DNA from 3 places in the Rathayibacter sp. YIM 133350 genome. Region 3 is predicted to be linked to each of the others. Evidence: predicted binding sites of a transcription regulator. Region 3 holds the regulator's gene; each other region holds the start of a gene.

Region 1 (7,512 bases), on a different contig from region 3:
GCCTTCGCGTTGCGAACGGCGTCCTCGATGCGGTGCTTGCGCTCCTTGAGCTCGACCTCGGTCGCGGCGCCGGCCTTGATGACGGCAACGCCGCCGGCCAGCTTCGCGAGACGCTCCTGCAGCTTCTCGCGGTCGTAGTCGGAGTCGGTGTTCTCGATCTCCGCACGGATCTGCGCGACGCGGCCGGCGATGGCGTCGGGCTCGCCGGCGCCTTCGACGATCGTGGTCTCATCCTTGGTGATGACGACCTTGCGAGCCTGTCCGAGCAGGTCGATGGTGACGTTCTCGAGCTTGAGGCCGAGCTCCTCGCTGATGACCTGGCCACCGGTGAGGATGGCGATGTCCTGCAGCTGCGCCTTGCGGCGGTCGCCGAAGCCGGGGGCCTTGACGGCGACCGACTTGAAGATGCCACGCACCTTGTTGACGATGAGGGTGGCCAGGGCCTCGCCCTCGACGTCCTCGGCGATGATGAGCAGCTGCTTGCCGGTCTGGATGACCTTGTCGACGATGGGGAGCAGGTCCTTGATGTTCGAGACCTTGGAGTTCACGATGAGGATGTAGGGGTCTTCGAAGACCGCCTCCTGGCGCTCCTGGTCGGTCACGAAGTACGCCGACAGGTAGCCCTTGTCGAAGCGCATGCCCTCGGTGAGCTCGAGCTCGGTGCCGAAGGTGTTCGACTCCTCGACGGTGACGACGCCCTCCTTGCCCACCTTGTCGATGGCCTCGGCGATGATGGCGCCGATCTGCTCGTCGGCGGCGGAGATCGAAGCGGTGGCGGCGATCTCCTCCTTGGTCTCGATCTCCTTCGCGTTGGCGATGAGCTCGGCCTCGACGGCGGCGACGGCCTTCTCGATGCCCTTCTTCAGGCTGATCGGGTCTGCACCGGCTGCGACGTTGCGCAGGCCCTCGCGAACCAGCGCCTGGGCGAGCACGACCGAGGTCGTGGTGCCGTCACCGGCGACGTCGTCCGTCTTCTTGGCGACCTCCTTGACCAGCTCTGCGCCGATCTTCTCGTACGGGTCGTCGAGTTCGATCTCCTTGGCGATGGAGACGCCATCGTTCGTGATGGTGGGGGCGCCCCACTTCTTCTCGAGCACAACGTTGCGACCGCGCGGGCCAAGGGTCACCTTGACGGCGTCGGCGAGCGTGTTCAGACCGCGCTCAAGGCCACGACGGGCCTCCTCGTTGAAAGCAATGATCTTTGCCATGTGTGATTCTCGTCCCTTCCCGGACGTTTCAAAGATGCGTTTGTTAGCACTCGATTCAGACGAGTGCTAATCCGATTCTGGCACTCGGAGCATGCGAGTGCAAGCCGGTGCAGGGAGGCTCTCAGCCGAAGGCCACGCTTCCGCCGTCGGTCGGCACGAGTTCGATCCAGGTGTTGCCCGGCGCCAGCCGTACGGTCGTGCCGTTCTCGTCAGCAAGGCGGATGCCGGCGGCCTGGTCGGCCTTCGACCAGGTGCCGTGCAGGGTCTTGCCGCCCGTGGAGAACCACGCCTCTCCCCCGCCGACCATGACCGTCTTCGGCACTTCGCCGTAGCGCCAGTCGATGCCCACGCGCAGGGTGACGACGTTGACGGCGTGCAGCTGATCGCCGTTCGAGTCGACGTCGGGCGCGCCCTCCTGCGACCGGAGCCAGTAGTCGTGCTCGTCGTCCCAGGAGAAGCTCGGAAAGCGCTCGTCGGAGAAGACGGCGTTGATCGACGCGGTCGCCGCGCCGTCCTGCGCCGCGGTCGACGTGGCGGCATCCGTCGAGTACGCGAACTGCTGGGCAGGCGGGGCGAGGTCGGAGTGCCGGTCGACGGCATCCTTGGCGTGCAGGATGACGTCGTGCGGCGAATCGTGCACGTCGTCGCGGTAGAACAGGCCGGTGTCGTCGTAATCGAACACCACGTTCAGCACCGGGGTGGCCTGCATCATGGCCACGAACTGCTCCTGGCCGCCGGAGTACGCCACGATGCCGCCGAAGGGCGTGATGATGTCGGGGTCCATGGGCCGGATGGAGCGCACCGGGCCGATGAGGTCGGGGATGTCGGAGTGCCAGAGTGCGACGTAGCGGGTGAGTCCGCCTTCGACGAGCTCCTCGAAGACGATGTCGGTGCGCTCGAGGCCCACCTGCGGACGGGCTCCGACATGGTTGTCGATCTTGGCGGCGAGCGAGGGATGCGCGAGGCTTCCGGCGGGAACCGTGGTGCCGCGCAGGGGTGCCAGCTGGGTCGCCGCCGGTGGCGAATAGTCGGAGACGTACGCGGACCCGCTCGGAGGAGGTGTCGCGGTGACCGAGGGAGCCCCGCCCGTGCACCCGGCGAGGAGCACCCCGAGCGCTACGAGCATCCCCGCTGCGGCGAACCGTGGCATGCGACCTCCCGCCACAAACACCAACGCCGCCCGCGGTGTGCGGACGGCGTCAGCGATAGTCACTGATCAGGCGAGTCGTACCGACTCGGCCTGCGGACCCTTGTTCCCGGTACCGACCTCGAAGACCACCTGCTGGCCTTCTTCGAGAACCTTGTACCCTGCCATGTCGATGGCGGAGTAGTGGACGAAGACGTCCTGTCCCCCACCGTCGACCGTGATGAACCCGTAGCCCTTTTCAGCGTTGAACCACTTGACGGTTCCGTTCGCCATACGTTGCTCCCATTGCTGTGAAACTCGCAGCACCTGCCCAAATGCCTGTACCGGGCCTGTCGCAGTGAACTGCGCCCATCGTGCCGGGTGCTGCAGCCCCGACAGGAGCGTTATCACACGGCCAAATGATCGACCAATCCCAGATACTACTGAAGCTGTGTCGAACGACAAGAGCCCGAAGGCGGGTTTTTATCGCGGAATGGCAACGATTCGACACAAACGGACGCGTCCGTGCGTTTCCGGTGCGATTTCCGTCGTTCTGAGGCGGATCAGGCCGCCGGGGGCGAGTAGTCGGTTCCGATGACGACGACGAGCTGCGCGCCCGTCTGGGCGAAGTCCTGTGAGAGCGCGACGTCTGCGCCGGGCAGGGCGGCCGCTGCACCGCGGGCGGCGCCCTCGAGCCCCGCGTCGGCGTAGTAGACCCGGGTCTTGGCGATGTCGCTCGAGTCGGCGTTCGAGGTCGCGCCCACGTTCCAGCCCTGTCCGCGCAGGATGTCGGCGACGGTGCCGGCCAGCCCCTCGGTCGTGGTGCCGTTGAGCACGGTCACGCTCACGCTCGGATCCGTCGTCGGCGCTGCAGCAGGCGCCCCGGATGCCGTCGGCGTCGCCGAAGACGTGGTGAGGGGGGTCTCGATGTCGAGCCCGTTGTTGAGCCAGAGGATGCCGACGGCGCCGATGACGATGAGCACGACCGTGGCCAGCGCCGCCCACCCGAGGACCACCCAGCCGCGCCCGCGCCGCCGGGGCGCGCGGTGTGCTCCGACACGTTCGAGATCGTTGGGGAACTCATCGAAGCGGTCTTTGGGAGTGGAGGTGGCCATACTCGTCCGGTCTGGTCGGGCTCAGAGCGAGCGCCGCGAGCGCGCCGCTGCACGTGCGTCGCGCATCCGCTGCAGTCGCTTGATGAGCATCGGATCGTGGGCGAGCGCGATCGGAGAATCGATCAGCGCGCCCAGCAACTGATAGTACCGGGCCGCCGACAGGCCGAACTCCGTGCGGATCGCCTGCTCCTTCGCCCCGGCATGGGCCCACCAGGTGCGTTCGAATTCCAGAATGGCCTCGTCTCGCGCGCTCAGTCCCATGCCCCTCCCTCGTCGCCTCATCCTAGGCAGCGGCCCGCGAGGAACATCGAAGGCCGCTCGGCGGTTCGGTACGAGAGGGGCCGCCGATGCGGCCCGTAGGATTCATACGGAGGAGATGTCATGGACTACGAGGTTTCGAAGAGCGACGACCAGTGGCGCCAGGAGCTCGGCAGCGACAGGTTCGCCGTGCTGCGCGAGGCCGCGACCGAGCGTCCCTGGACGGGCGAGCTGCTGGACGAGGAGCGAGCGGGCATCTACACCTGCGGCGCCTGCGGAGCGGAGCTGTTCAAGAGCGGCACCAAGTTCGACTCCGGATGCGGCTGGCCGAGCTTCTACGAGTCGGTACGCCCCGAGGCCGTGCAGCTCATCGAGGACGACTCGCTCGGCATGGTGCGCACGGAGGTGCGCTGCGCGAACTGCGGCTCCCACCTCGGGCACGTGTTCCCCGACGGCTTCGGAACGCCCACCGGCGACCGCTACTGCATGAACTCGATCGCGCTGAACTTCACGCCGGAGAGCTGAGCGCGCGCTCGCTGCGGGCCCCATCCCCCGAACACGCAGTAGTTGCGGGTCCGGTTCCACCGAACACGCAGTAACTGCGGGTGTCAGGCCGCCCGCACCCTCCATTTCTGCGGGCTCGGTTGGGGGGCACCCACCAATCCTGCGGACTCGACTAGCCGTTCGCGCTTCTACGGAGCCCATCCCGCCCGCATCCCGACAGCAGGATGTGCGCGAGCCACCACCTCTCCTCGACGAGAACGCAGTAATTGCGGGTGTCACGCTGCCAGCACCCACCGTTTCTGCGGGATGGACGCGAGCCAACCACCGTTTCTGCGGGCTCGACTCGGCGGACCCACCACTTCTGCGGAGTCGACTCGGCTCGCGCCGAGAACGCAGTAATTGCGGGTCTCACCTCCCCCGGACCCACCATTTCTGCGGGATCGGCGCCGGGGCACCCACCGTTTTTGCGGGATGGTTGTTGGGCGGTCGCGCGCGCCGACGTCGACGCAGCCCGGGACGGGGTGCCTGCAGACGCAAACGGCCCGGTTTCTCGTAAGGAACCGGGCCGTTCTGCGTGGTCTGCACGGGCGTCGCCCGCAGGGCCGGCTGCGGGACTCGAACCCGCAACCTACGCTTTACAAGAGCGTTGCGCTACCAATTGCGCCAAGCCGGCGAAGGCCGAAGCCTCGGTCTGCAATCCTAGCCCGAGTGATCAGCCCGCCGGTGTCGGCGTGGGGGTGGGGGTCGACGTCGAGTACGTCTCGCCCGCGGCCTGCAGCACGAACGAGCTGAACTCCTTGGGGTCGGTCAGCGAGCCGGAGTACGACTTGCCGTTGACGATGACGGTCGGGGTTCCCTTGAACTCCTTCACATCGGAGTTCGGCAGCGGTTCGTTCACCGCCCGGTCGGTCGCGGCATTCACCCAGGCGTTGAAGTCCTTGCCCTTCACACACGACTCGATCTTGCTCATCGAGCCGACTCCGGCATCCTTGATGACCTTGATCATCTCTTGGTCGGACGGGCCGGCCGTGTTCTCCTGCGGCTGGTTGGCGTACATCGCCGTGTTGAAGGCCCAGAAGTCGTTGGGCGAGTAGTTCGCCACACACGCCGCCGCGTTCGCTGCGCGTAACGAGTACTTCGTGCCGAGCGAACGGCCCTCGAGCAGGTTGATCGGGTGGATCTCGACCGTCGCGGCTCCGTCGTTCAGCCACTGCTCCATCTGAGCCGAGTTCGTGCTCTCGAACTGGTTGCAGTAGGGGCACAGGTAGTCGACGTACATACGGATGTTGGCGACGTTGCCCGTCTCATCCGGTACAGAGGGCGTGGGGGTGCTTCCCGCCGCGATCGCCGGCGTCTGCACGGCCTTCAGGCCCTCGCCGATGAGGATGCCGTCGCTGGCCATGTTCTTCGGCCCCGGCCCGGCCGGCTTCACCGACTGCACGATGACGAGCACGACGATGGCCACGATCGCCAGCACCACGACGGCGATGCCGGACTGCAACAGCACCCTGTTGCGCCGCTCCTTCTTCTTCTGTTCCTCACGCAGCTGGCGGGCCTTCTCACGGGCCGCTTCGCGCCGTTGGTTCTTGCTGGGACGGGGTTCATTCCCGTGGGTCATCGATCCTCGCTCGCACGTAAGGGATAGCGCCTCGTGCACGTGCAGGTGCACGAGCAAACGCAGTCAAGATAGTAGGCCGGGTGTCTGTGAAATGACCAAACGCTGCCTGGACGGCGTTTCTACGCATGATCCGTGCGCGCTGCGCGGGCCGTACCTGAGGATTCGTCGATGCGCTGTCGGCATGCAATACTGACACTCGGTCACCGTCGATCGATGGCGACCACCACATCCATTCACTACGGATCGTCCGGCACGTACCTGCCGGTGAAGGAGAACACAATGGCATCCGTCACTTTCGATAAGGCAACGCGCCTTTACCCGGGCGGCACCCGCCCCGCTGTCGATCAGCTGGACCTGCAGGTCGCTGACGGCGAATTCCTCGTTCTGGTCGGCCCCTCCGGATGTGGCAAGTCCACGTCGCTGCGGATGCTCGCCGGACTCGAAGAGGTCAACGAGGGCAACATCTTCATCGGCGACCGCAACGTCACCGACGTTCCCCCGAAGGACCGTGACATCGCCATGGTCTTCCAGAACTACGCGCTGTACCCGCACATGACCGTCGCCGAGAACATGGGCTTCGCGCTCAAGATCGCCGGCGTCGGCAAGGACGAGCGTGCGGCCCGCGTTCTGGAGGCGGCCAAGCTGCTCGACCTCGAGCCCTACCTCAGCCGCAAGCCGAAGGCCCTCTCGGGTGGCCAGCGTCAGCGCGTCGCCATGGGCCGCGCCATCGTGCGTCAGCCCCAGGTGTTCCTCATGGATGAGCCGCTGTCGAACCTCGACGCGAAGCTGCGCGTGCAGACCCGCACCCAGATCGCGTCGCTGCAGCGTCGTCTCGGCGTCACCACGGTCTACGTGACCCACGACCAGACCGAGGCGCTCACCATGGGCGACCGCATCGCCGTGCTCAAGGACGGCGTGCTGCAGCAGGTGGGCACCCCGCGCGACCTGTACGAGCAGCCGAACAACGTGTTCGTCGCCGGCTTCATCGGCAGCCCCGCCATGAACCTGTTCACGGCGGACTACACCGAGGACGGCGTCAAGTTCGGCAGTGCCCTGGTTCCGGTCGCCCGTGACGCCATCGCATCCGCGACCGGCAACACCGTGACCGTGGGCGTTCGCCCCGAGGACATCACCGTCTCGACGACCCCGGGCACCGGCCTCGAGGTCGACGTCGACCTCGTCGAGGAACTCGGCGCCGACGGCTACCTCTACGGCCACTCGACGATCGAGGGCAAGCGCACCGACCTGGTGGCGCGTGTCGACGGTCGCATCCACCCGAACGCGGGCGAGAAGGTCTGGCTGTCTCCGCTGCCCGGCCACACGCACGTGTTCGACGCCGAGAGCGGCGCTCGCCTCATCAACACCCCGATCGCCCACTAGGCGTTCAGGAACGGCGACCGGCCGGTCGGAGCGCATGCTCCGGCCGGCCGGTTCTCTTTCACCCAGCGGTAGCATCGGAAGATCATGCCTGGACTGACCATCACCTCCGCCACCGCCGACCCGGCCCTGCTCGACCTGCCGTGGGACGTGCCGCTCGAGGACTGGTCCAGCGAGCACATCGCCGCCCTCCCCAAGGGCATCTCGCGCCACCTCGTGCGCTTCGCCCACCTCTCGGGGCATGTCATCGCCGTCAAGGAGACGACCGAGGTCATGGCGAAGGGCGAGTACGAGATGCTGCGCACC
Region 2 (7,512 bases), on a different contig from region 3:
TGGAAGAACGACGGCAACTGCTGCAACCTCGACACCTGGATCGAGATCGCTCCGCTCGCCGCGGATCGGCTCTCGCTCGCCGGAGCCTCGACCAGGTTGTTCACACAGACCGAGCAGTGGGAGGGCAATCTCGTCGAGGCGCCGACGATGCTCAAGCACGGCGACCGGTACATCGTGCTGTACTCGGCCAACGACTACGCGACGGATGCCTACGCCATCGGCGTCGCCTCGGCACCCGCCTTATCAGGCCCGTACGAGAAGCAGCCCGGGCCGTTGCTGTCGACGGAGTCGAGCGACGGCCGCTACTACGGTCCCGGTGGCCAGGAGGTGCTGCACACCGACGATGGCGACCGCCTCTTCTTCCACTCGTGGGACGAGAACGTCATCTACCGGGGCATGAACGCCGTCGCGCTGACCTGGAAGGACGATCTGCCGGTCGTGAAGCTGCCCTGACGATGGTCGGGCGAGGCTCAGGGCGGCATCCTCGGGCGGTCAGGGAATGGTCTCCGCCGTGAGTTCGAGGTCTGTCTTGGCGCGCTCGCGCTGGGTGGCGATCGCCGTCCCGGCCGAGACGCACACGACGGCGATGGCGATCACCTCGATCGTGCTGAACTGCTCGCCGAGCACGAGCCATCCGAACACGGCCGCGACGACGGGGCCGAAGCTCGTGATGATGGCGTAGAGGCGCGGTGTGATGCGGCGCAGGATGAAGGTGTCGAGGCTGTAGGGAAGCGCCGAGGAGAGCACTCCGATGCTGAGCAGCAGGAGCAGGATGCGGGTGTCCAGGGCGCTCCACTGCAGCGTCACCAGGGTGGGCGGCAGCAGCAGGACGAGGCTCACGACACTCGCGACCGTCAGCCCGTGCAGGCCGGGCAGCTTCAGCGCGACCTGGCGGGTGAGCACGATGTACGCGGCCCACGCTGCGGCGGCCGTCAGCGCGAGCAGCACGCCCCACAGGTTCGTCGTGCCGTCGAAGCCCGTGAGCAGGAAGACGCCGAGGGCCGCGGCGAGCGCGCACACGGCATCCAGGAGCCGGCGCGACATGGCCAGCGCGAGGGCGAGCGGTCCGAGGAACTCGATGGTCGCGGCAACGCCCAGCCCCAACAGGTGCACCGACTCGTAGAAGGACAGGTTCATCACGGCCAGCACGACGCCGAGGGCGATCGCCGGCCAGAGCGCACGCCACGTCAGCTCGGAGCGGTGGGGTCGGTAGAACGGCAGCACGACGAGAACCATGACGAGCTGGCGCACGGCGACGACGAGGAATGCTCCCACCACGGGCACGGTGAGCCCCGCGAGCGAGGACCCGAAGTTGATGCTGACCTCGGTGCCCACCTGGGTGGCGGCGCCGATCACCCGGTCCGAGCGCGCGGGCTCGGGGTGGATGCTCATGCTCCGAGCGTAGAGCGCCGTCGTCGCCGGCACAGAATCGCATCTCGCGGGGCGGCGCTGCTCACCCCCACGAGGCGGGTCGCGGAATTCCGGCCGGCAGCCGTGTCGTGGCGTCCCCGATGGCAGCAGCGACCTGCGGAGGACTGAGGAACAGCGCACGGGAGAGATCGGCGCCGCGCAGGTCGGTATCGCGCAGGTCGGCGCCGATCAGGTCGGCGAAGGCGGCATCCGAGCCCCGAAGATCGGCCGCAATGAGGTACGCGCCCCGAAGGTCGGCGCCGACGAGGTCGGCTCCGCGCAGCCGTGCACCCACCAGGTCGGCGCCGCGGCCGGCGCGCGGATGCGGTCGTCGTCCAGCGAGAGCCTCCGCGCGAGTGGCTGCGCTGGCGGCGCGCAGCAGCTCATCCACGCCGGCCCAGTGCTCCTTCAGGTCGAATGCGAGCAGGTCTTCCGGTGAGCCGTCGCTCACCCGCTGCGTCTCCGCGAGGGCCCACGAGAGCCGCTCGTGCACCTCGACGGCCGCCTGCAGCATCAGCGCCTGGGAGAGGTGGAGCAGAAGCTCGTGCAACTGCCGCATCACGTCGAACACCGCGAACATCTCGGTGCCCGAGACCTCCGGTCGTCGCCAGGAGATTCCGCCGAACGTCTGCTGCGAGACCTTCTGGCCCGCGCCCAGGCAGTCATAGACGGTGCAGCCGCGAAACCCACGCCCGCGCAGGCCGGTGTGGATGCTGCAGCTGTCGTCCTCCGCGAGGTGCGGGCACGGAGTGCCGGCCTCCTTGTCGATGGCGAAGTCGGCCGATGCCGCGAATCGCAGGGCGATGCAGCACAGGGCGAAGCAGCGGCTGCAGTCGGCCCGCAGCTCGGAGCTCAGCTCATCGAGCGCCGCTTCTCCCACGCTACCGAGAGTACGCGCCCCCGCCTCTTTCGGCCTCGGCCTGCACCACGGGCGGCACGGGCGCAACCCCGTTCGGCCGCCGACCCGGAAGTCCTAGCCTGAGGCCATGGCACTGACACAGCTCTGGCTCACGCGGCACGGCGAAAGCGTCGGCAACGTGGCCGCCAGCCGCGCGAACGCCGAAGGCGCCAGCGTGATCGAGCTCGACATCCGCGATGCGGACGTGCCGCTCTCCCCCGCCGGGGAGGAGCAGGCGGCCGCACTCGGCGAGTGGTTGGACACGCATCGGCACCAGATCGGAGCCTTCTGGTGCTCGCCCTACCTACGAGCCAGACAGACGCTCGAGATCGCAATGGGCGAGGCGAGTGCTCCTGTGCTCGTGGACGAACGCCTGCGCGATCGTGAGCTCGGCATTCTCGACCTGCTGACGAGCAAGGGTGTGCAGGAGCGGCATCCCGAGGAGATGGCACGGCGTCGCCACCTCGGCAAGTTCTACCACCGACCGCCCGGCGGCGAGTCGTGGGCCGATGTGGTGCTGCGGTTGCGCTCGTTCTTCGCCTCCGTCGACGCGGTGAGCGCCAACTCCGCCCTGCTCGTTGCCCACGATGCCGTCGTCATGCTCGCGCTCTATGTCTTGCTGGGCCTCGATGAGAAGCAGCTTCTCGAGTTCGCCGGCCAGAACACGGTCACCAACGCGTCGATCACGCATCTCGTGCGCGAGCCGGCCGGATGGCGCCTCGTCGAATTCAGCACCGTCCAGCACCTGCAGCAGGAGGGGGCCGCCGTGACGGCCCATTCAGGAGATGAGCATGTCGCACCGCGTTGAGCCCCGCCCGGCCGTCGAGGTGACGGATGCCCTGCTGAGCGGGTGGTCGCTGCCCGACCCGGGCTCCTCGAAGAACAGCCGCGGCCGCGTGGTCGTGATCGGCGGTTCGGCCGTCGCTCCTGGTGCGGTGATGCTCTCGGGACTCGCGGCGCTGCGCGTCGGCGCCGGCCGCCTGAGTGTCGTGGTTCCCCCGGCGAGCGCGAGTACGGTCGCTGCGGCCGTCCCCGAGGCGGGCGTGTTCGAACTGGATGGCCGTGGCCGGCTCTCGAGCGAGGTGCGCCAGGAGGTGCGCACCGCGAGCGCCGTACTCCTGGGGCCCGGGTTGATGGACTTCGCCCAGACCGAACGGCTTCTGAAGGAGGTCTCGGCAGAGCTCGCGGCCGAGACCCCGCTCGTTCTCGATGCCTTCGCGCTCGGGGTGATCGGCAAGCGACGGCGCGGTCCGCGACATGGCGTTCTGCTGCTCAACCCCAACCTCGATGAGACCGCTCGGCTGCTGGGCCGCGAGATCGAGAACCTGGACTCCGACGTCGCGGAGGTCGCCGGGAACTTCAACGCAGTCGTGAGCTCGCAGGCGTGCGTCGCAGCGCCCGACGGCCGCGTCTGGCGCATCCGGAACGGCGGTCCCGGGCTCGGCACTTCGGGCAGTGGCGATGTGCTCGCGGGAGCGATCGCCGGTTTCGCGGCGCGCGGCGTGGATGCGGCTGAGGCGGCCGTGTGGGCGAGCCAGGTGCACGCGTCAGCCGGTGATTGGCTCGCGCACCGCATCGCGCCGCTGGGGTTCCTCGCGCGGGAGTTGTGCGACGAGCTCGCGCCAGCCCTGGCCGCCATCGAGGAATGACGCCGTAGACAGCGAAGCGCCCGACCGGCGTCGACCGGTCGGGCGCTGTTGCTCGCTGCTCAGATCGTCAGCGTGTGCGAGGAATCCGCGGGCGTCTGCTGCTGGGTGACCTCGATCTTGCGCGGCTTCGCCTTCTCGCTCACCGGAATGGTGACGCTCAGCACGCCGTTCGAGTAGCTCGCCGAGATGTGCTCGGTGTCGAGCCCCTGGCCCAGGCTGAGCTGGCGCAAGAAGCTGCCGGCCTCTCGCTCGCGGGTGATCCACTTGACGTTCTCGGCATTGCTCAGCGTGCGCTCGGCACGGATGGTGAGCAACTGGCCGTCCACGTCGATGTCGACCGAACCGGGATCCACACCCGGCAGGTCGGCAGAGAGCACGTAGTGGTCGCCGTCGCGATAGAGATCCATCGGCATCATGCGCGGGCCCCTGCGCGTGTCGAGAAGGGCGGATGCGACGCGATCGAACTCGCGGAACGGGTCGAAGGTGTTGGCCATGATCATCTCCTCTGTGTTGAAAGTTGAGCGTGATGGACTCAACGACAGATTAGCACTCTCGGGAGCTGAGTGCTAAGAGATCTCCGCAGGTTTTTCCACAAGGATTGAACCGCTGGTCAGGAGTTCGGTGCCCGGCGCGTCTCGGGCGCGTTCTTGTCGCGGAGGTGACCAGGGAGGTCTCGGCCGGGCACCTGATCGCCGTCGGGGCCGCGGAAGTGGGCGTCCCTGTTCTCGACCTGGTGAACGACGTGGCCGACGGCGAAGAGCGTCGTCGCGGCGCCGAAGCCGCTGGCGAAGCACAGCAGGGCCACTGCGACGCCGCCGAGCGTGAGCCACACCGGTAGCCACGAGGAGCGGGCTCTCGGCTGCCCGGCCGACGCAGGCGGGGTGGTCGGTGTCGGGTTGATCGGATGCTGGTTGATCGGATGCTGGTCGATCGGATGGTCGGTCATGGGTGCTCGCCTTTCCACCGGCATTGTGCGCTGCCCCGTTATGAAAGCGCTATGGACGCACCACCGGTCCGCTCCAAGTTGGGCCGGTTTCGACGGGGGTCGGCTGAGGCAGCGTCGAACACCGCGGCGGTCGCCTGGCGGCGCCGTCCCTCAGAGCGGCCAGCCCTCAGAGCGGCCAGCCCTCGGGTCCCTGGGATCCGGCCGGGTAGTCCTCGAGCACAACCGTGCCCGCCTTCCATGCGGCGAGCACCGGCTCGACGATGCGCCAGCACTCCTCGGCCACGTCACCCCGCACCGAGAGCGTCGGGTCCCCGTCGAGGATGCCCTTGAGCACCTCGCCGTAGGGAAGCAGCTGGCCGGGTTCCTGCGTCGCGGTGAGGGTCGCCCGCTCCAGGCGGAACGGGTCGCCGCCGCCGTTCATGGTGAGATGAAGCTCGACCGCGCCGCTGCGCAGCTCGAGCACCACCACATCCGGTTGCTCGACACCCTCGATCCCCTCGGGCGTATGCGTTTCCTTGAAGGTCGCCACCACCTGCGTGCGCTTGCTCGCGAGGGCCTTGCCCGATCGCAGGGTGAAGGGAACGCCCTTCCAGCGCGGCGTATCGACCGCGAGCGTGACCTCGGCGAGGGTCTCGGTGTTCAGCGCGGGGTCAACGCCCGCCTCGTCGACGTACGAGGGCATCGATCGGTCCCCCACCGTGCCTGCCGTGTACCGCGCTCGGTGACTGGATGCGACCGGATCCCCCTGCCAGACGGAGGTCTCGCGCAGCACCTCCACCACGCGGTCGCGAAGCTCCGCCTCGTCGACGCGGTCCGGCCGCTCGAGGGCGAAGAAGGCGAGCACCTCGAGTAGGTGGCTCTGGATCATGTCGACGAGGGCGCCCGAGTGGTCGTAGTACCCGCCGCGGCCCTCGAGTCCCAGCGTCTCGTCGTAGCGGATGTCGACGCGGTCGATGGAGTCGCGGTTCCACACGCCTTCGAGCAGCTTGTTCGAGAATCGCAGGCCGAGCATGTTGAGCACGGTGGTCATGCCGAGGAAGTGATCGATGCGGAAGATCTGGGTCTCGGGCACGAGGTTCTTCAGCAGGCCGTTCAGCCGGCGAGCGCTCTCGAGATCGACACCGAAGGGCTTCTCGAGGGCGAGCCGGATGCCTTTCGGCAGCTGCACATGGGCCATCGTCTCGCAGACCTTGGCCGTGACAGCTGGGGGCAGCGCGAAGTAGACGACCGGAGTGCCGTCGCACGCTTCGAACAGCTTCTTCAGGTCGTCGGGGTCCGTCGCGTCCGCGGTGATGTATCGGGTGCCCTCGAGCACCCGGTCGCGCGCCGGGCCCGAGCCCTCTCCGCTGAAGGAGTCGTGAACCAGGCTCTTCCATTGCTCCTGGCTGCGCTCGTCGAGCCCAGACCCGAGAAGTTGCACGTCGTAGTCGTGCACGCTCAGCAGGCTCGCCAGACCGGGCACGAGCAGCCGCTTGGTCAGGTCGCCGCCCGCGCCGAGGATCAACAGGCTCACGCGTTCTTTGCTCACGAGGCCACGGTAGGCGGCATCCGCCCCGCTGTCTTGATCTAGCCCGCCGGAGGCGCCGGTGCTACTCTGTCGGCCCCTCTCAGGTCCCGTCCACGTGCCACTCCTGGCGGGCCCACGGCGTCAGGAAACCGGCAAAAGGTGGCACGTCCGCAGGTCTGCTCCGTAGGGTGAAGGCGTGAGCCCCACGAAGGATTCGGCCGCGGTGCTGCAGCTCGACGGCCGTGAAGTGCGCGTCAGTCATCCCGACAAGGTGGTCTTCCCCCAGCCCGGCGTGACCAAGCTCGACCTCATCCGGTACTACCTCGCCGTCGCGGACGGCGCCGTGCGCGGCGTGAGGGATCGGCCGATGGTGCTCAAGCGCTTCGTGAAGGGCATCGACCAGGAGGCCTTCTTCCAGAAGCGCGCGCCGTCGTCGCGACCGGACTGGATCGAGACCGCGACCCTGCACTACGCCTCGGGAACGTCGGCCGAAGAGGTCGTGGTCTCGGATGCGGCAGCGCTGGCCTGGGTGGTGAACCTCGGCTGCATCGACCTCAACCCGCATCCCGTGCGCTCCGGCGATCTCGCCCATCCCGACGAGTTGCGCGTCGACCTCGATCCCATGCCGGGGGTGGAGTGGTCGCAGATCGTGGATGTCGCCCTGGTGGCCCGCGACGTGCTCGAGGATCACGGCCTCGTCGGCTGGCCGAAGACCTCCGGCTCCCGCGGCATGCACATCTCGGTGCGCATCTCTCCGCACTGGACGTACCGCGAGGTGCGGTTGGCCGCCGAGACGCTCGCCCGTGAGGTCGAGAACCGTGCGCCCGGCCTCGCGACCGCCCGATGGTGGAAGGAGGAACGCGGCGAGAGCGTGTTCGTGGACTTCAACCAGAACGCCAAGGACCGCACGGTGGCCTCGGCGTACTCGGTGCGCGCGGTACCGGACGCCCGTGTGTCGACGCCGCTGGAGTGGGACGAGGTTCGCCACGCCCGGCCCCAGGACTTCACGGTGCTCACGGTGCCGCAGCGCTTTGCCGAACGCGGCGACCCGGCCGCCGGAATCGACGAGGCGCCCGGCAGCCTGGATGCGCTGCTCGCCCTC
Region 3 (7,512 bases):
GCAGGTGCCGCAGGGGCTCGAGGTCATGACGTTGCCGAGCAGCGAGCGCACCGAGCGCTGGATGGAGCCGGTGCCGTGGCAGATGTCGCACGTGACCGGCGCGGTCCCCGGCGCACAGCACGAGCCGTGGCAGGTCTCGCACAGCACCGCGGTGTCGACCTCGATGTCGCGGTGCGTTCCGAAGATGATCTCGTCGAGGTCGACCTCCACGCGCAGCAGGGCGTCCTGACCGCGCTCACGGCGGGAGCGCGGTCCCCGCCGACCCGAGCCGTCTCCGCCCCCGAAGAAGGTCTCGAAGATGTCGCCGAAGCCGCCGAAGTCGGCCCCGCCTGCGCCGCCGAACGGCGAGTCCTGGCCGCCGAGGTCGTACTGCTGGCGCTGGCGGGGATCGCTCAGCACGTCGTAGGCGTGGGTGACGAGCTTGAAGCGCTCGCTCGCCTCCGCTCCCGGGTTCACGTCGGGGTGCAGCTCGCGCGCCAGCTTGCGGTACGCCTTCTTGATCTCGTCGATCGATGCGTCTCGCGACACGCCGAGGACTTCGTAGTGGTCAGCCACGCGGCTTCCTTTCCGCCCTCACCGGATGTGCGCGTGAGGGGTCTTCCGTGGTCTCGTCAACTCTCCGTGAGCAGTTTCGAGAGGTAGCGGGCGACGGCGCGAACCGCCGCCATGTTGTTCGAATAGTCCATGCGGGTCGGACCGAGCAGGCCGAGCCGACCGATGTCGCCCCGCGCGGCGGAGTAGCCGCTCGTGAGCACGGAGGTCTCCCCCAGCCCGAAGGCGGCGTTCTCGCGCCCGATGCTCACCGAGACGCCGTGCTGCTCCGAGGCCATCTCGCCGAACAGCCTCAGCAGCACCACCTGCTCTTCGATGGCCTCGAGCACCGGGAAGATGCTTCCGGTGAAGTCGCTCTCGGTGCGCACGAGGTTGGCGGCGCCGGCCATCACGAGCCGGTCCTGCCGGTGGGCGAGCACCTGCTCGGCGAGCGTGGCGGTGACGGCGTCGGCCAGGGGGCGCTCCGGCAGGGGCACCTCGTCGCGGATGCCGGCGAGCCGCTCGGCGGCATCCGTCATCGAGAGCGAGACGAGGGACTCGTTCAGCCGGGTGCGCAACGAGGTGAGCGCGGCCTCGTCGACCCAGCCGTCGAGGTCGACCAGTCGCTGCTCGACCCGGCCGTTGTCGGTGATGAGCACCGAGAGCAGGCGGGTCTCGCTCAGGCGTACGAGTTCGATGTGACGGATGCGCGCCGACCCGAGGCTGGGATACTGGACGAGAGCGACCTGGTGGGTGAGTTGCGAGAGCAGCCGCACCGATCGGGCCAGCACGTCGTCGAGGTCGCCCGAGGAACCGAGGAACGTCTCGATGGCGTGACGCTGGGCCGGCGTCAACGGGCGCACGTCGGCGAGCCCGTCGACGAAGAGGCGGTACCCCTTGTCGGTCGGAATGCGCCCCGACGAGGTGTGCGGAGCCGTGATGAGCTCCTCCTCCTCGAGCTGCGCCATGTCGTTGCGGATGGTCGCGGCCGAGACGCCGAACGCGTGCCGCTCGACGATCGCCTTGGAACCGACGGGCTCGCGCGAGGCGACGTAGTCGTGCACGATCGCGCGCAACACGGACAGACTGCGTTCCGACACCATGGCCGCACCCTCCCGCCGTTAGCACTCGCTGTTTCCGAGTGCCAATTCTAACGCCACTCGCTGCCCGGAAATGATTGCCCGCCGGTGATTCGACGCGCTACCGTGATCTCACCTGCGTCGGCGACGACGCCCGTGCGCGCCGCAGCAGACGGCTCATTCTCAACGAAAGGGGCCCGCCGTGAGCGACCCGAACACCCCCCTGCCGCCTGACCCGGCCGCCGGCGGCGGCCAGCCCGCGTCCCCGCCGCCGCCCCCGGCAGCGCCAGCCGCGCCCGTTCCCCCGGCTGCACCGGCCGCGGGTGGCTACGGCGGTCAGCCGCAAGCACCGCAGCCGCACGCTCCGCAGCCGCCGGCCTATGGCACGACGCCGACCGCCACCCCGCCCGCCGATCTCACTCCGAGCGAGGACAAGCAGTGGGCGGCATGGGCGCACTTCGGCGGCGCCATCTCCATCCTGGCGTTCTTCGTGGGCTGGTTCGCCCTGCTCGCGATCGTGCCCGCACTCGTGATCTACCTCGTCTACGGAAAGCGCGGCGCGCACACCCGCCAGGAGTCCAAGGAGGCGCTGAACTTCCAGATCACCATGGTGGGAGCCATCATCATCTGGGCCATCCTCTCCGCCATCCTGTTTGCCGCGCTCTTCTGGACGCTTCCCGTCGGCGCCTGGTTCGTCGTCTCGTTCCTCTTCGCCCTCGTCGGCTGGGCACTCGTGATCATCGACGTGGTCTTCTCGATCATCGCCGGCGTGCGTGTGAACGCGGGTGGCAGCTACCGCTATCCGTTCGCCGTTCGCCTGGTCAAGTGATCCGGCGTCACACGCCGCGTCACACACCATCGCCGAAGACAGCCGGACAGTAGGGTGGCACTGCACTGCACCATCTCCGTCCCGTCCGGCACGTTTGACAAGGAGTAACAATGTCTGGCGCAACACCTCCTCCCCCTCCGCCCGGAGACCCGTATCAGCGGGCCACGCCGCTGAGCCCCGCGGATGAGAAGCTCTGGGCGACGCTGATCCACATCGGCGGCATCCTGTTCGGGTTCCTGCCCGCCCTCATCGGCTACCTCGTGCTGAGGGATCGCGGGCCCTTCATCCGCCTGCACACCGCGACGGCGCTGAACTTCCAGATCACGCTCGTCATCGCCTACGTGGTCGGCTGGGTCCTCTCGCTGGTCGTCGTCGGGCTGTTCATCCTGCTCGCCGCGTGGGTGCTCTCGATCGTGCTCGGCATCATCGCCGCGATGAAGGCGAACCAGGGCCAGCCCTACACCTACCCGCTCGCGATCAAGTTCGTCAGCTAGCCCTCGGGCAGCAGACGCCGCACCACGGCATCCGCCAGCAGCCGCCCTGTCAGGGTCAGTCGCACTGATCCAGACAGGGCGGCTTTCGCGTCGATGAGCCCGTCGGCGAGAAGTCCGGCGACGCCCTCGCGGGCGGTTGCCTCCAGCGAGTCGATCGCGATCCCCTCGCGGATGCGCACCGAGAGCAGCACCCGTTCGGTCTCCCGCGTCGCCGGGTCGAGGGTCTCCCTGCCCGCCCCGGGCGATACGCCGGCGAGCACCCGGTCGGCGTACGCCGCGGGATGCTTCACGTTCCACCAGCGCACTCCGCCGACGTGGCTGTGCGCTCCGGGGCCGACGCCCCACCAGTCCCCGCCACGCCAGTACGCGAGGTTGTGCCGGGAGCGGTGCTCGTCCGAGCGGGCGAAGTTGCTCACCTCGTACCAGTCGTAGCCAGCGTCGGCGAGCAGAGCATCCGCCAGCTCGTACATGTCGGCCTGCAGGTCCTCATCGGGCTGCACGAGCTCGCCACGCCGGATCTGGCGCGCGAGCTTCGTGCCGTCCTCGACGATGAGCGAGTAGGCGCTGAGGTGGTCGGGCTGCTGTGCGAGCGCATGCTCGAGGCTGCGTTCCCAATCCCCGAGACTCTCGCCGGGAGTGCCGTAGATGAGGTCGAGGCTCACGTCGAGACCGGCATCGCGGGCCCACTCCACCACGAGCGGGATGCGCTCGGGGTCGTGGGTGCGCTCGAGCGCAGCCAGCACGTGCGACACAGCCGACTGCATGCCGAAGGAGACCCGCGTGAATCCTGCGCCGGCGAGGGTGCGCAGGTAGGCGGCGTCGACGGAGTCGGGGTTGGCCTCGGTCGTGATCTCGGCCCCGTCGGCGAGCCCGAGGTGCTCGCCGACGGCGTCGAGCATGCGCACGAGGTCGGCGGCGGGAAGCAGGGTGGGCGTTCCGCCTCCGAAGAACACCGTGGACGCCGGGCGGGCAGGAAGACCGGAGGCGTCGAGGATGCGCCGCGCCTGGCCCACCTCGAGGGCGGCCTGCTCCGCGTAGTCCGCCTGGCGCACTCCGCGCAGCTCGGTGCCCGTGTAGGTGTTGAAGTCGCAGTAGCCGCACCGCACCCGGCAGAAGGGCACGTGCAGGTAGACCCCGAAGCTGCGCTCGCCCGCGCCGTCGATCGACGAGGCGGGCAGCGATCCGTCAGCCGGTGCGGGATCAGCGAGGGGAAGGGCGCTGGGCATCGGAAAGCTACGCCGAGGCGGCGGCGACGGGATGCAGGGCGCGCAGGTAGCGCCGGGTGTAGCGCTTCTGCACCGCGCGCAGCACGGGCGAGGCCAGCCGATAGAGCCACGTGCTGCCGCGCGAGAAGGAACGGATGAGCAGCCAGACCGAGTCATCCTCCCGGTGCTCCAGGATCCACGACTCCTCGCCGCTCTCCGGATGCCCGGGCATGGTGCCGTAGGCGAAGCCGGCCCGGTCGGGCTCATCGATCACGTAGATGACCCGCACGGGCGCCTCGACGCTCAGCCGCCAGAGGCGCAGCTTGAGCACGGCGGTCATTCCGGGCGTGATGTAGGGCGAGCCGTCGGGTCCGAAGCGCTCCTCGGCGTGCTGCTGCGGCTGCTCGGGAAGGGGCGTGCCGTCGGGATTGAACGACAGGCCGGTGTACTGGATGCCCGTTCCCGGGCGGGTGTCGGTGACCTCGATGCCGCTTCCGCGTTGCACGCCCCACGTCATGAGTGAGGCGGAGGCCGTCGCGAACCGCTCGGCGCCGCTGCCCAAGCGCACGGAGTGCTCCTCGGGACGGAAGCCGTCGGGCGGGTAGGTCATGAGGTCGGGCGCGAGCGTTCCGCCGATGGCGGCGTAGGTCACCGGCTGGCCGACGAAGGTCGAGCGGGGCATCGCTACTTCTTTTCCTTCTTCTCGGTGTCACCCGAGAGCGCGGCGATGAACGCCTCCTGCGGAACCTCGACGCGGCCCACCATCTTCATGCGCTTCTTGCCCTCCTTCTGCTTCTCGAGCAGCTTGCGCTTACGGGTGATGTCACCGCCGTAGCACTTGGCGAGCACGTCCTTGCGCATGGCGCGGATGGACTCTCGGGCGATGATGCGCGCGCCGATGGCGGCCTGGATGGGCACCTCGAACTGCTGGCGCGGGATGAGCTCGCGCAACCGGCCCGTCATCAGCACGCCGTACGCGTAGGCCTTGTCGCGATGCACGATGGCGCTGAAGGCGTCGACCTGCTCCCCCTGCAGCAGGATGTCGACCTTGACGAGATCGGCCTCCTGCTCACCCGCCGGCTCGTAGTCGAGCGACGCGTAGCCGGCCGTCTTGGACTTGAGGTTGTCGAAGAAGTCGAAGACGATCTCGCCGAGCGGCATCGTGTAGCGGATCTCGACCCGGTCCTCGCCGAGGTACTCCATGCCGAGGAGGGTGCCGCGCCGGCCCTGGCAGAGCTCCATGATGACGCCGACGTAGTCCTTCGGCGCGAGGATGGCGGCCTTGACGATGGGTTCGCTCACGGCGACGATCTTGCCGTTCGGGAACTCGCTCGGGTTCGTCACGGTGACGGTCTTCTTGTCTTCGGTCGTGACCTCGTAGATCACGCTCGGCGCGGTCGTGATGAGGTCGAGCCCGAATTCGCGCTCGAGACGCTCGGTGACGATCTCGAGGTGCAGCAGGCCGAGGAACCCGCAGCGGAAGCCGAAGCCGAGGGCGACGGAGGTCTCGGGCTCGTAGACGAGGGCCGCATCCGAGAGCTTGAGCTTGTCGAGCGCCTCGCGCAGCTCGGGGTAGTCGCTGCCGTCGATCGGGTAGAGCCCCGAGAAGACCATCGGGAGCGGCTCGGTGTATCCGGGCAGGGCCTGCGTCGCCGGCTTGGCTGCGGTGGTGACGGTGTCGCCGACCTTGGACTGGCGCACGTCCTTCACACCGGTGATGAGGTAGCCCACCTCGCCGACTCCGAGGCCCTTGCTCGGCGTCGGCTCCGGGGAGCTCACCCCGATCTCGAGGATCTCGTGGGTGGCCTTCGTCGACATCATCTGGATGCGCTCGCGCGGGTTCAGCTGCCCGTCGATCATGCGCACGTAGGTGATGACGCCGCGGTAGCTGTCGTACACGGAGTCGAAGATCATGGCCCGGGCGGGGGCGTCCTTCGAGCCCTGGGGCGCGGGGATGAGCTCGGTGACACGATCGAGCAGGGCCTCGACGCCCACTCCGGTCTTGCCCGAGACGCGCAGCACGTCATCGGGCGAGCCGCCGATCAGGCTTGCGAGTTCGGCGGCGTACTTGTCGGGATCTGCCGCGGGCAGGTCGATCTTGTTGAGCACCGGGATGATGGTGAGGTCGTTCTCGAGGGCGAGGTAGAGGTTGGCGAGCGTCTGCGCCTCGATGCCCTGAGCGGCATCGACGAGCAGGATGGCACCCTCGCAGGCGGCGAGCGAGCGCGAGACCTCGTAGGTGAAGTCGACGTGGCCGGGGGTGTCGATCATGTTGAGGGCGTAGGACTGCCCGTCGATCGACCACGGCATCCGCACGGCCTGGCTCTTGATCGTGATGCCGCGTTCGCGCTCGATGTCCATGCGGTCGAGGTACTGGGCGCGCATGTCGCGGTCGGAGACGACGCCGGTCATCTGCAGCATGCGGTCGGCGAGCGTGGACTTGCCGTGGTCGATGTGCGCGATGATGCAGAAGTTGCGGATGAAGGAGGGGTCGGTCGCGGCGGGCTCGAGGCTCTTCAGGGCACGTGGGGACATTGTGGCTCAATTCTCCCATGCCCGGCACCGGAGAGTTCGCGGCGCCCCTGCGCGGCGGCGGGCGTGCATCGCCCGCGCGCGAATTGGTCCTGCCCGCGCGTTGCTGGTAAAGTGGCCTGTTGGCTTGCGTGTGGGTCCCACCTCACACGATTGAGCCGTGTCGGCGCCCCTCTACCGCCGTGCGGCAAACATCCGATCCACACCAAACGAAAGACATACTCAACGTGGCAAACATCAAGTCGCAGATCAAGCGCATCGCTACCAACAAGAAGGCACAGGAGCGCAACAAGGCCGTCAAGAGCCAGCTCAAGACCGCCGTCCGCTCCGCTCGCACCGCCGCAGCAGCAGGCGACAAGGAGAAGGCGATCGCCGCCCTCGCCGTGGCGTCCAAGCGCCTCGACAAGGCCGTGAGCAAGGGCGTCATCCACAAGAACCAGGCCGCGAACCGCAAGTCGGCTCTCGCCAAGAAGGTCGCCGCGCTCTAAGCAGCAGTACTTCTCGAAGGCCCCGTCGGTATCACCGGCGGGGTCTTCTGCGTCTTCGGGATGCGCTGCTCAGCGGCCGCGCGTCGCGATGACGGAGATCATGCGCTCGAGCGCGAACACGGGATCGCGCTGCGCGCCCTTGACCGCGGCATCCGTCTCGGCGAGCACCGTGATCGCCCGCGCGATGCCGTCCTCGCTCCAGCCCTGCACCTCCCGCTGGGCCCGCTCGACCTGCCAGGGCGCGAGTCCGAGCTGCGATGCGAGCTGGCCCGAGCCGCCCCGCGCGCCGTAGACCTTTGCCATGGTGCGCACCTTGCCCGCGAACGCCGCCACGATCGGCACCGGGTCTTCTCC

The links. Region 3 encodes HrcA, which represses chaperone genes, less so after heat shock. Its sites were predicted from a motif close to TTNGCACTCGNNNNNNNCGAGTGCNAA; they were not measured.
Region 1: a site for HrcA is predicted at 1,252-1,278, ahead of groL (chaperonin GroEL). Genes of this name have one in related genera too.
Region 2: a site for HrcA is predicted at 4,501-4,527, ahead of WDJ51_RS10790 (Hsp20/alpha crystallin family protein). Genes of this name have one in related genera too.

Annotation. Positions count from the first base shown of each region.
Region 1 is NZ_JBBELO010000015.1:51,265-58,776, reverse strand. Features, by position in the region: gene groL (chaperonin GroEL) at 1-1,208, opposite strand, end outside; gene WDJ51_RS03610 (DUF3048 domain-containing protein) at 1,330-2,358, opposite strand; gene WDJ51_RS03605 (cold-shock protein) at 2,425-2,628, opposite strand; gene WDJ51_RS03600 (LytR C-terminal domain-containing protein) at 2,898-3,449, opposite strand; gene WDJ51_RS03595 (DUF3263 domain-containing protein) at 3,471-3,731, opposite strand; gene msrB (peptide-methionine (R)-S-oxide reductase MsrB) at 3,831-4,232, shown strand; tRNA gene WDJ51_RS03585 (tRNA-Thr) at 4,812-4,884, opposite strand; gene WDJ51_RS03580 (DsbA family protein) at 4,924-5,829, opposite strand; gene WDJ51_RS03575 (ABC transporter ATP-binding protein) at 6,109-7,209, shown strand; gene WDJ51_RS03570 (DUF4032 domain-containing protein) at 7,294-7,512, shown strand, end outside.
Region 2 is NZ_JBBELO010000033.1:53,350-60,861, reverse strand. Features, by position in the region: gene WDJ51_RS10815 (glycoside hydrolase family 43 protein) at 1-453, shown strand, start outside; gene WDJ51_RS10810 (EamA family transporter) at 493-1,392, opposite strand; gene WDJ51_RS10805 (pentapeptide repeat-containing protein) at 1,454-2,290, opposite strand; gene WDJ51_RS10800 (histidine phosphatase family protein) at 2,397-3,116, shown strand; gene WDJ51_RS10795 (NAD(P)H-hydrate dehydratase) at 3,100-3,957, shown strand; gene WDJ51_RS10790 (Hsp20/alpha crystallin family protein) at 4,017-4,451, opposite strand; gene WDJ51_RS10785 (hypothetical protein) at 4,568-4,903, opposite strand; gene WDJ51_RS10780 (glucose-6-phosphate dehydrogenase) at 5,070-6,431, opposite strand; gene ligD (non-homologous end-joining DNA ligase) at 6,607-7,512, shown strand, end outside.
Region 3 is NZ_JBBELO010000003.1:43,100-50,611, reverse strand. Features, by position in the region: gene dnaJ (molecular chaperone DnaJ) at 1-555, opposite strand, end outside; gene hrcA (heat-inducible transcriptional repressor HrcA) at 612-1,634, opposite strand; gene WDJ51_RS00290 (DUF4870 domain-containing protein) at 1,813-2,439, shown strand; gene WDJ51_RS00285 (DUF4870 domain-containing protein) at 2,550-2,933, shown strand; gene hemW (radical SAM family heme chaperone HemW) at 2,930-4,159, opposite strand; gene WDJ51_RS00275 (DUF1990 family protein) at 4,167-4,820, opposite strand; gene lepA (translation elongation factor 4) at 4,823-6,673, opposite strand; gene rpsT (30S ribosomal protein S20) at 6,898-7,158, shown strand; gene holA (DNA polymerase III subunit delta) at 7,228-7,512, opposite strand, start outside.